Regions from separate parts of the Abiotrophia sp. genome, predicted to be linked through region 2. Evidence: predicted binding sites of a transcription regulator. Region 2 holds the regulator's gene; the other holds the start of a gene.
The links. The regulator LexA, encoded in region 2, represses DNA repair genes until DNA is damaged. The targets are predictions, from matches to a motif close to CNAACANNTGTTNG.
Positions count from the first base shown of each region.

Region 1: the regulator LexA is predicted to act here: its motif matches at 2,006-2,019, upstream of uvrB (excinuclease ABC subunit UvrB).

Region 1 covers NZ_DBHIRJ010000001.1:100,312-104,738, forward strand. The annotation lists gene uvrB (excinuclease ABC subunit UvrB) at 1-1,971, opposite strand, end outside; gene rpsT (30S ribosomal protein S20) at 2,205-2,462, shown strand; gene holA (DNA polymerase III subunit delta) at 2,544-3,566, opposite strand; gene ACO53F_RS00505 (gamma-glutamyl-gamma-aminobutyrate hydrolase family protein) at 3,610-4,344, opposite strand; gene ACO53F_RS00510 (glycine cleavage system H family protein) at 4,391-4,427, opposite strand, start outside.
Region 2 covers NZ_DBHIRJ010000003.1:92,025-96,451, reverse strand. The annotation lists gene recJ (single-stranded-DNA-specific exonuclease RecJ) at 1-2,013, shown strand, start outside; gene ACO53F_RS03130 (adenine phosphoribosyltransferase) at 2,020-2,532, shown strand; gene lexA (transcriptional repressor LexA) at 2,586-3,203, opposite strand; gene ACO53F_RS03120 (DUF896 family protein) at 3,285-3,536, shown strand; gene ACO53F_RS03115 (YneF family protein) at 3,604-3,819, shown strand; gene ACO53F_RS03110 (hypothetical protein) at 3,947-4,387, shown strand; gene ACO53F_RS03105 (YitT family protein) at 4,394-4,427, shown strand, end outside.

The DNA.
Region 1 (4,427 bases), on a different contig from region 2:
GCCCTTAAGTTCCATAATCATGTCACGCAGATCGGCGGCTGCTTCGAAATTGAGATCCTTGGCGGCCTGACGCATTTCCATCTCTAAGCGTTCCAATTGCTCTTCTCTTTGTAGACGAGACAGCTTGCGGAACTGCTTGAGGAGGGACTCTTGCTTGTCCTCGTTTTCTACATCGTGGGTAATCCGGATTAAATCGCGAATCTCCTTCTTGATAGTTTGAGGAACAATCCCATGTTCTTGGTTGTAGGCCATTTGGATAGAACGACGTCGCTCTGTTTCTTCAATGGCATACTGCATAGAGGCCGTAATCTGATCCGCATACATTATGACGCGACCATTAGCATTACGAGCTGCTCGGCCGATGGTTTGTACCAAGGAGCGTTCGCTTCGTAGGAAGCCTTCCTTGTCTGCATCCAAAATAGCTACTAGGGTGACCTCTGGCACGTCCAAGCCCTCCCGTAAGAGGTTAATCCCGACTAAGACATCAAAGACACCTAGACGAAGGTCGCGAATAATTTCCGTTCTCTCCAGGGTCTTAATATCACTATGCAGGTACTTGACCTTGATATCCAGCTCCTTGAGGTAGTCGGTCAAATCTTCCGCCATTTTCTTGGTTAGGGTAGTGATGAAAACCCGCTCATCTCGCTCAGTCCGAGCCTTAATTTCAGCAACTAAGTCATCAATCTGACCTTCAATTGGCCGCACTTCAACCACTGGGTCCAAGAGGCCCGTTGGTCGGATGATTTGTTGAATGACCTCACCACCCGTATGCTCTAGCTCATAAGGTCCTGGCGTCGCAGAAACATAGATAATCTGGTTAACATGCTCTTCAAACTCTTCCAGTCGCAAAGGTCGATTGTCCAGCGCACTTGGCAAACGGAAGCCGTAATCAATCAACTGCTGCTTGCGTCCCCGGTCACCATTATACATACCGCGGATTTGCGACATGGTGATATGAGACTCATCCACCACAATCAGAAAGTCATCTGGGAAGAAGTCTAAGAGTGTATAAGGTGCTTGACCTGGTGCCCGACCATCAATATGGCGAGAGTAGTTCTCAATCCCACTACAGTAGCCCATTTCAAGCATCATTTCCAAATCATAGGTGGTTCTTTGCTCTAGGCGTTGAGCTTCTAGCAATTTATTGTCTGCCCGTAATTCGGCTAGGCGCTCTTCCAATTCTTGACGAATGGACTCGACTGCCACTGCTGTCTGTTCCTGGCTGGCCACAAAGTGAGTCGCAGGGAAAATAGGATAATGGTCTACATCATACTTAATTTCGCCGGTTAGGAAATCAACAACGCGGATACGTTCTATCTCATCCCCAAAGAATTCCACTCGGACCACTTCCTTGTCGCGCGAAGCCATAAAGATTTCCACTACATCGCCTCTTACTCGGAAGGTCCCCCGTTGAAAGTCAATGTCATTTCTGACAAATTGCATTTCAACCAAACGCGCTAGCAGAACATTACGAGGAATTTCCATGCCTTCTCGCAAAGACAAGACATGATTGCGATAGTTCTCAGGGTCAACCAAGCCGTAAATACAGGAAACAGAGGCCACCACAATGACGTCTCGGCGTTCAATTAAGGCTGAAGAAGCCGAATGGCGGAGTTTGTCAATTTCATCGTTAATGCTGGCGTCTTTTTCAATATAAGTATCAGACGATGGCACATAGGCTTCAGGCTGATAGTAGTCATAGTAGGAGACAAAGTACTCGACCGCATTGTTTGGGAAAAATTCTAGGAGCTCACTATAAAGTTGCCCAGCTAGGGTCTTATTATGAGCCAAAACCAAGGTCGGTCTGCCCGTTTGCTTAATAACATTAGCAATGGTGAAGGTCTTACCGGTCCCCGTTGCCCCTAACAAGACCTGCTCCTTAACGCCATCATTGACCCCTTGGACCAGAGCTTCAATCGCTTGAGGCTGATCCCCACTGGGGCTATAGGGGGCGACTAATTGAAAATCCATGCCCTCTCCTCCTTCTATCTAGTCAATCAATGCGCGAACAAATTTTCGCTTCTTTTCTCATCATAACAAAAAGCTTAGTCCCTGTCTAGTCCAAGGACTTAGAGACTAAGCTAGACGAATTTGAATTATTTTCCATCTTTTTATTGCATACTGACCGGGTTTTCATGTATAATAAGGCTTGTTGACTTAGTCCTTTGGACTATAGACAAATCGCAATGAAAGAGGTGACTCAAATGGCTAACAACCCATCAGCAAAAAAACGTATCCGTCAAACAGCTACTAAGACTGAAAGCAACCGTGCACACGTTTCTGCAATGCGTACTGCGGTTAAACGTTTCCGTTCTGCAGTAGAAGCTGGCGAAGCAAACGTTGAGGAATTATTCCGTCTAGCTGCTAAAGAAATCGACAGCGCAGCAACTAAAGGTTTAATCCACAAAAACAAAGCAGCTCGTGACAAGTCACGTTTGGCTCGTTTACTTAAAGCTAACTAAGAAAGTAGGCTACCTTGAGGGTAGCTTATTTTTTTGCCCTTGCAACATAAAAATTACTGGAACAGCTATCTGCTCCAGTAATTAGGGACTTCCTGTAATATAACGACTCACTAGCAAGTCAAATTGTATCTCCTTAACACCAATGCCTTGTTTGAGCTGAAAATCAGCCTCTGCAAGGGCATCGTAAAAATCATAGAGCTGTCTTAAATCTAAGCGTCTGACCGTCTCTAGGGCTAATTTAACGCGATAGGGATGGACGCTCAATTGTTGCGCTATCTCAGCTTGCTGATAGCCCTGGTGTCCAAGCAATTTGACCTGAATTAACAAACGAAACTGACTGACTAGGAGCGCGTGCAAGGCCACGGGCTCGTGTTTGGCTAGGAGTAGATCTTGGTAGATTTGGACCGCCTGACTCAACTTCCGCTTCAAGACCGCCTGCGACAAACTAAAAACATCCGTTTCAAGGCTTCTCGGTACCAAGTCTTTGATAACTTCTAGGGTGATAGGCTTGCCTTGGTTGCTATATTGGGCCAATTTGTGGAGCTCCGCCATAGCCAAGGTCAAATCATCATTGACCCTCATACGTAACTCTTCTAGCCCCTCACGGCTAATCTGGAGCGTGCTGTCTGCCAGATAGGACTGAAGGTAGGCTCCCATTTCCTTAGCGTCTAAAGGCGCCACATCGACCCATTTGGCTTGCGTCTGAAAAGCCTTGGTCAGCTTCTTACGTTTATCTACTTGGTTGCTGTCACAGAGCCAAATCAGCAAACTGCCAGGATTAGGATCTGCCAAGTAGGCCAGGAGTCGCTTCTGGTCATGGTCATCGACCTTAACCTTAGAGTTTGAGACCAGGACCTGGGCATTATCAATCAGGACAACACGCTTATCAGCAAAGAAAGAGAAGGCATCTGCCTCGTCCAGAATGGTGGCTAATTCCGTATCATTCAAGTCGAAGCGACTAACTTCAAAGCTACCTGCCTGATCTACTTGATCAATCAGGGCATCCTGCAACTGTTGCCGCAAATAGCGCTCGGTACCAGCTAGAAAGTAATTAGCCCCCAATTGGCCCTTGCGAATTTGGCTAATGCAAGCTTGAAAGGTCATGCCTGTCCCCTCCTTTCTATTTACTTCTTACTTACCTTAAGATCTAACGAGCCTGCTTGGCCTCAAGCGAGCGCTCGATTAAATCTTGGAAAATCGCCATACTGCATTCATCGTGTTTGGTCAAGCGCTCTGGATGCCATTGAACCCCTAGAATGAGGGAACCTTCTTGGCTTTCAATCGCTTCGATAACCCCATCCTTACTGCGGGCTGACACGATTAAGCCCTCTCCTAATTCTCGAATGGCTTGGTGGTGAATGGAGTTAATGAGGCAACCATCGGCCACTAATTGAGACAGGTAGCTACCGGCTTTTACCTTGATGGAATGGGTTGCCATGCTTGGACGTGATTTTTGGACGTGCTGAATGGTCACATTAGCCTGGCCTGCTAGATCCTGATAGAGATTACCACCCAGAACAACGTTGACCAGTTGCATGCCTCGGCAAATAGCTAAAATAGGCTTACCCTGAGCCAAGGCCTCCTTAATAAGAGCCGTTTCGACTGCATCCCGCGTTGGCGAAGTAGCTTCAATATTGACATGTGGCTCTTCATTATAGAGATAAGGTGAGATATCCTCCCCGCCAGTCAAAACCAGACCATCAATGAGGCTCACGTAGTGGGCAGCACAAGTCGGCTCCGTCATAGGTAGGATGACCGGTGTCCCACCGGCCAAGCGTACTGCTTCCGTATATCCCCAAGGGGAGTAGTTTACCTTAAAAGATTTGAATTTATCTTCAGGGGCTTGCATAATGTTGCCCGTCACACCGATTACTGGCCGCATGGTCATTCCTTCTTTCTATATCTAGCTAGAGAGCTAGTGAGTGGGGTTATTCCTCTTCAGCGAGTGCCTCAAAAGCCTGAAAA
Region 2 (4,427 bases):
GAGACCTTGGAGATGTTAGGCGCCCGGGTCATTTACTATGTTCCCAATCGCTTGGTTGATGGCTATGGGCCTAATTTGGCTCGCTACCAGGACTTTGTGGCACAAGGCGTTCAGTTGATTTTGACTTGTGATAATGGGGTGGCAGGTTTTGAAGCCATCGAATGGGCTATGCAGGCTGGTGTGGATGTTATTGTGACGGACCATCATGAGGTCCAAGCCAGCTTGCCTTCGGCATATGCTGTGGTGCATCCCAGACATCCACAAGGCCATTATCCCTTCCCGGATTTGAGTGGAGCAGGGGTGGCCCTGAAGTTGGCCACAGCCTTATTAGGCGAAGTACCAACTGAGTTAGTGGAGTTAGCAGCCATTGGGACAGTCAGTGATGTAGTCTCCCTGCGTGACGAAAATCGGACCATTGTCTTGAGCGGTCTCCAGCTCATGCGTGATACCATGCGCATTGGCTTGCGCTTACTGCTTGAAGAAGAGCAAGTCGATATGGAAAACTTGACGGCTGACACGATTGGTTTTACCATTGGACCTCGGCTCAATGCGATTGGCCGTTTGGGAGACCCGACTCCGGCTTTAGAACTGCTTAAAACCCAGGATGAGGAAGAAGCCCAAGAACTATTAGCGTTAATTAATGAAAAAAACCAAGAACGTAAGGACTTGGTAGCTAATATTATGGATCAGGTTAGCCAAAGACTGGGACAGGGACCGATTCCTCCTATAATTATTGAGTCAGACCCTAGTTGGCCAGCTGGGGTTGTGGGGATTGTGGCCGGTCGCTTGAGCGAACACTACCAACGTCCAGCCCTAATCTTCCAGTATCAGGCAGATAAAGGTCAATACAAGGGGAGTGGACGTTCGACAGAAGCTGTCCATCTCTTTGACTGGTTGACAGATATTAAGGAGCACCTGGCCCAATTTGGTGGCCATGCTCAGGCGGCAGGTATGACAGTTAATCAAGATCAATGGCAAGACTTTGTCACAGCCCTGCATGCCAAGGCTCAAGCTCAAGCAGTAAGTGAGCCTAGAAAAGCACCCTTGACCATTGATTTGTCCTTGAAACTTTCGGAAGTAGGGACTGATTTTATCCAAGAAGTCCAGTTACTGGGTCCCTTCGGTATGGATAATGATAAGCCAGTCTTTGCCTTTGAGGAGGCCAAGCTCAACCAAGTGCGATTGATTGGGACTAATGGTCAGCATGCTAAACTAGTCCTAGGACAGGATGGGCAAGAGCTTAATGCCATTGGCTTTGACTTTGCAGATCGTATGCGAGATAGACAAGTAGGAGATAGTTTGACGGCCGTAGGTTATTTGGACTTAAACAAATGGCAGAATCGGGTCAGCCCTCAATTGCTCCTGTCTGATCTTGGGGTCTCAGGTGCTGCCTGGTATGACTGGCGAGCCAGTGGTCAACAAGGCCGCCTCTGGCAACTGGATCAAGTGGTCTATCTTTGTCAGCGTCAAGCAGTCAAGGCTCAAGTCAGTTCCCGCCTTCAGCCCGGTTCGGCTCTGATGACTTATCAAGAAGCTCAAGAGGCCAATCTTAGCCATTATCAAGGCTTGGTGCTCTTAGAGCCACCCAAGCAAATGGCGGATTTGGACCAACTGCTACTTGCTCAGGACTGGCAGGCCTTCTACTTGGTGCTTTATGCCCAAGAATCTAAGTATCTGGCAGGTTTGCCGCAACGTGCTGACTTTGCTAAACTCTATCGCTGGTTAGTCAGTCAGGAACCCTTCAATTTGCGGGCTAGATTAGCTGAAATCAGTCAAGGACTGGCCATTAATCCAGTTCAACTCAAATTAATGTTTCATGTTTTCTATGAAGCAGGTTTTGTATCTATTGAAGCGGGGCAAGTGGCAGTCCAAGAGGCGAGTCGCCATCAGAACACTAACTTGGAAGAAACTGCTGCCTACCGGGCTTATCAAGCTGCTATGGACAGCGAAGAAGCCTTAGTCTTTGCCACCCTCGACCAAATAAAAGAATATGTTAAAAGAATTAGGAGTTAAGTCATAATGGAATTGAAAAATTATATTGCTAAAGTCATGGACTATCCAAAAGAAGGCATTGTTTTCCGTGATATTACCCCTCTCATGGCAGACGGTCCAGCTTACCACGAATCAGTTAAACAATTAGTGGACTACGCTCGTGAATTACAAGTAGATGTGATTGTAGGGCCAGAAGCGCGTGGCTTTATCGTAGGCTGCCCAGTTGCTTATGAATTAGAGATTGGTTTTGCCCCAGTTCGTAAGAAAGGCAAATTACCCCGCCCAACGGTCGATGTGGACTATGAATTGGAGTATGGTACCGCAACTTTAACCATGCACGAAGACGCCATTAAACCAGGCCAACGTGTCCTCATCACCGATGACCTCTTGGCAACAGGTGGGACCATTAAAGCCTCTATCGACCTAGTTGAAAAATTAGGCGGCGTTGTCGTTGGTTGTGCCTTCCTAATTGAACTCGTTGACTTAAACGGGAAAGAAAAATTGGCAGGCTACGACTACAAGGCTTTAATGCAATACTAAAAGCATCAAAAATATGCCCCCAGTCTTAGACTGAGGGCATGGCTATAAGAGACTTAGAAATAACGGTAAAGCGAGACAACCTTACCCAGGATAGTCACCTGAGGCAGAATGATATCGTCCATGTGGTCATTTTCTGGCCGTAAGATGACGTAATCGGACTTCTTGAAGAAGGTCTTACAGGTGGCTTCATTATCCTCGGTCATAGCAACCACGACGTCACCATTATTGGCGCTTGCTTGACGGCGGACCGTGATGTAGTCCCCATCAAGAATGCCAATATTAACCATGGATTCACCCTTAATTTCTAGCATGAAGAGTTCGCTAGGTTCATAGCGCTCTAAGCCAGGTGGAATAGGGTAGTAATCTGTGGCATGTTCGATGGCCAGAATAGGCGCACCAGCAGCAACTTGACCTAGCAAGGGAATTTGTTGGGGTTGAATACCCAAGGCTTCCTGGGCTAGGGGAGAAAGTTCGATGGCTCGAGTCTTGCTGGCGTCACGAATAATATAACCAGCCCGTTCTAAACGTGCTAGATGGCCGTGTACAGTTGAAGTAGAAGCAAGTCCTACTGCTGCACCGATTTCCCGAACAGTAGGGGGATAGCCGTTGGCTACAATGGCCTCATGGATACATGAGAGTATGGTTAATTGTTTAGTGGATAATGTCGTCATGTCCTCACCTTCCTTATATCTTAAGCCTATTATAGCACACCTATTGTCCAAAATGCAAACGAATGTTCGTGGAGGTATCCAATGTTATCACCAGAAAAAATTGAGCGCATCAATGTCTTAGCACGTAAGAAGAAAAGTGAGGGTTTAACCCCTGAAGAAGCCCAAGAACAAGCGGCTTTACGCCAAGAATACTTGGCTAGCTTACGCCATGGCATGCGCAATCATATTGAAGGTATGAAGATTGTCGACCAAGAGGGGACCGATGTGACTCCTGACAAACTCAAACAGATTCAAAAAGAAAAGAAAATTCATAACCGTCATTTAGAAGATTAGACTAGGCTTTTGACGGAAAGTTGTGTAAAATAGAAGAGTAATATGAAAAGAAAGTGAGGAGAAGGCAGTGCAAACATGGATTTGGTTAATCATTGTCGTAGTCGCCTTAATCGGCGGATTTGTTGGTGGCTTCTTTATGGCGCGCCGTTACATGATGAAATACTTTAAGGAAAACCCACCGATTGATGAGCGCATGATTACACAAATGATGGCTTCAATGGGGCAAAAACCATCTAAGAAGAAGGTTCAGCAGATCATGGCCCAAATGAAGGTACGTCAATAATCAAAAGAATTTAAGTCCGCCTAGTGGTGGACTTTTTCTTATCCAGGTGCTTTACTTACAGATGAAAAGTCCCAGCAAACGTGGTACACTATAAGAGTATTGAAAGTCAAATTGAGGAGGAAGCTCTATGTCTATTATCAAGGAAAATTTCGACAAACTCATTGCTGAGAAAGAACTACCAGCTGAATACTTGGAGATTGAGGGAGGTCACCATCTCTATCGTTTCCGTTTTGGCGTAACCCCAGTACGTGACTTGATTGTGGAAGTCATCGTTCAAAATTCAGATTTACCTTATTGTGATGCTCAAGTTATCTACCGCCATGTTCATATGCTGAAAGACTATAAGCAACGTGCGCAGGCCTTGGAATTGATTAACGAGTTAAATGAAACTCGCACCGGTTATTTTGCCCTTTATTTAGCGGGTGATGGGGAAATCTTCCAACGCAACTTGATGCGCGCTAGCGTGGACCCACAACCGCTCTATGAAACCATTGTCTATGGTTCAGCGATTGCGAAGGATATGGTAGAAGCCTTAACTGCTGGCTTAGGACCTTCTGCTGAGGTGTAAAACTTCATGCTGACGTCTTTTGTTCGCTCCAGTCAAGGAC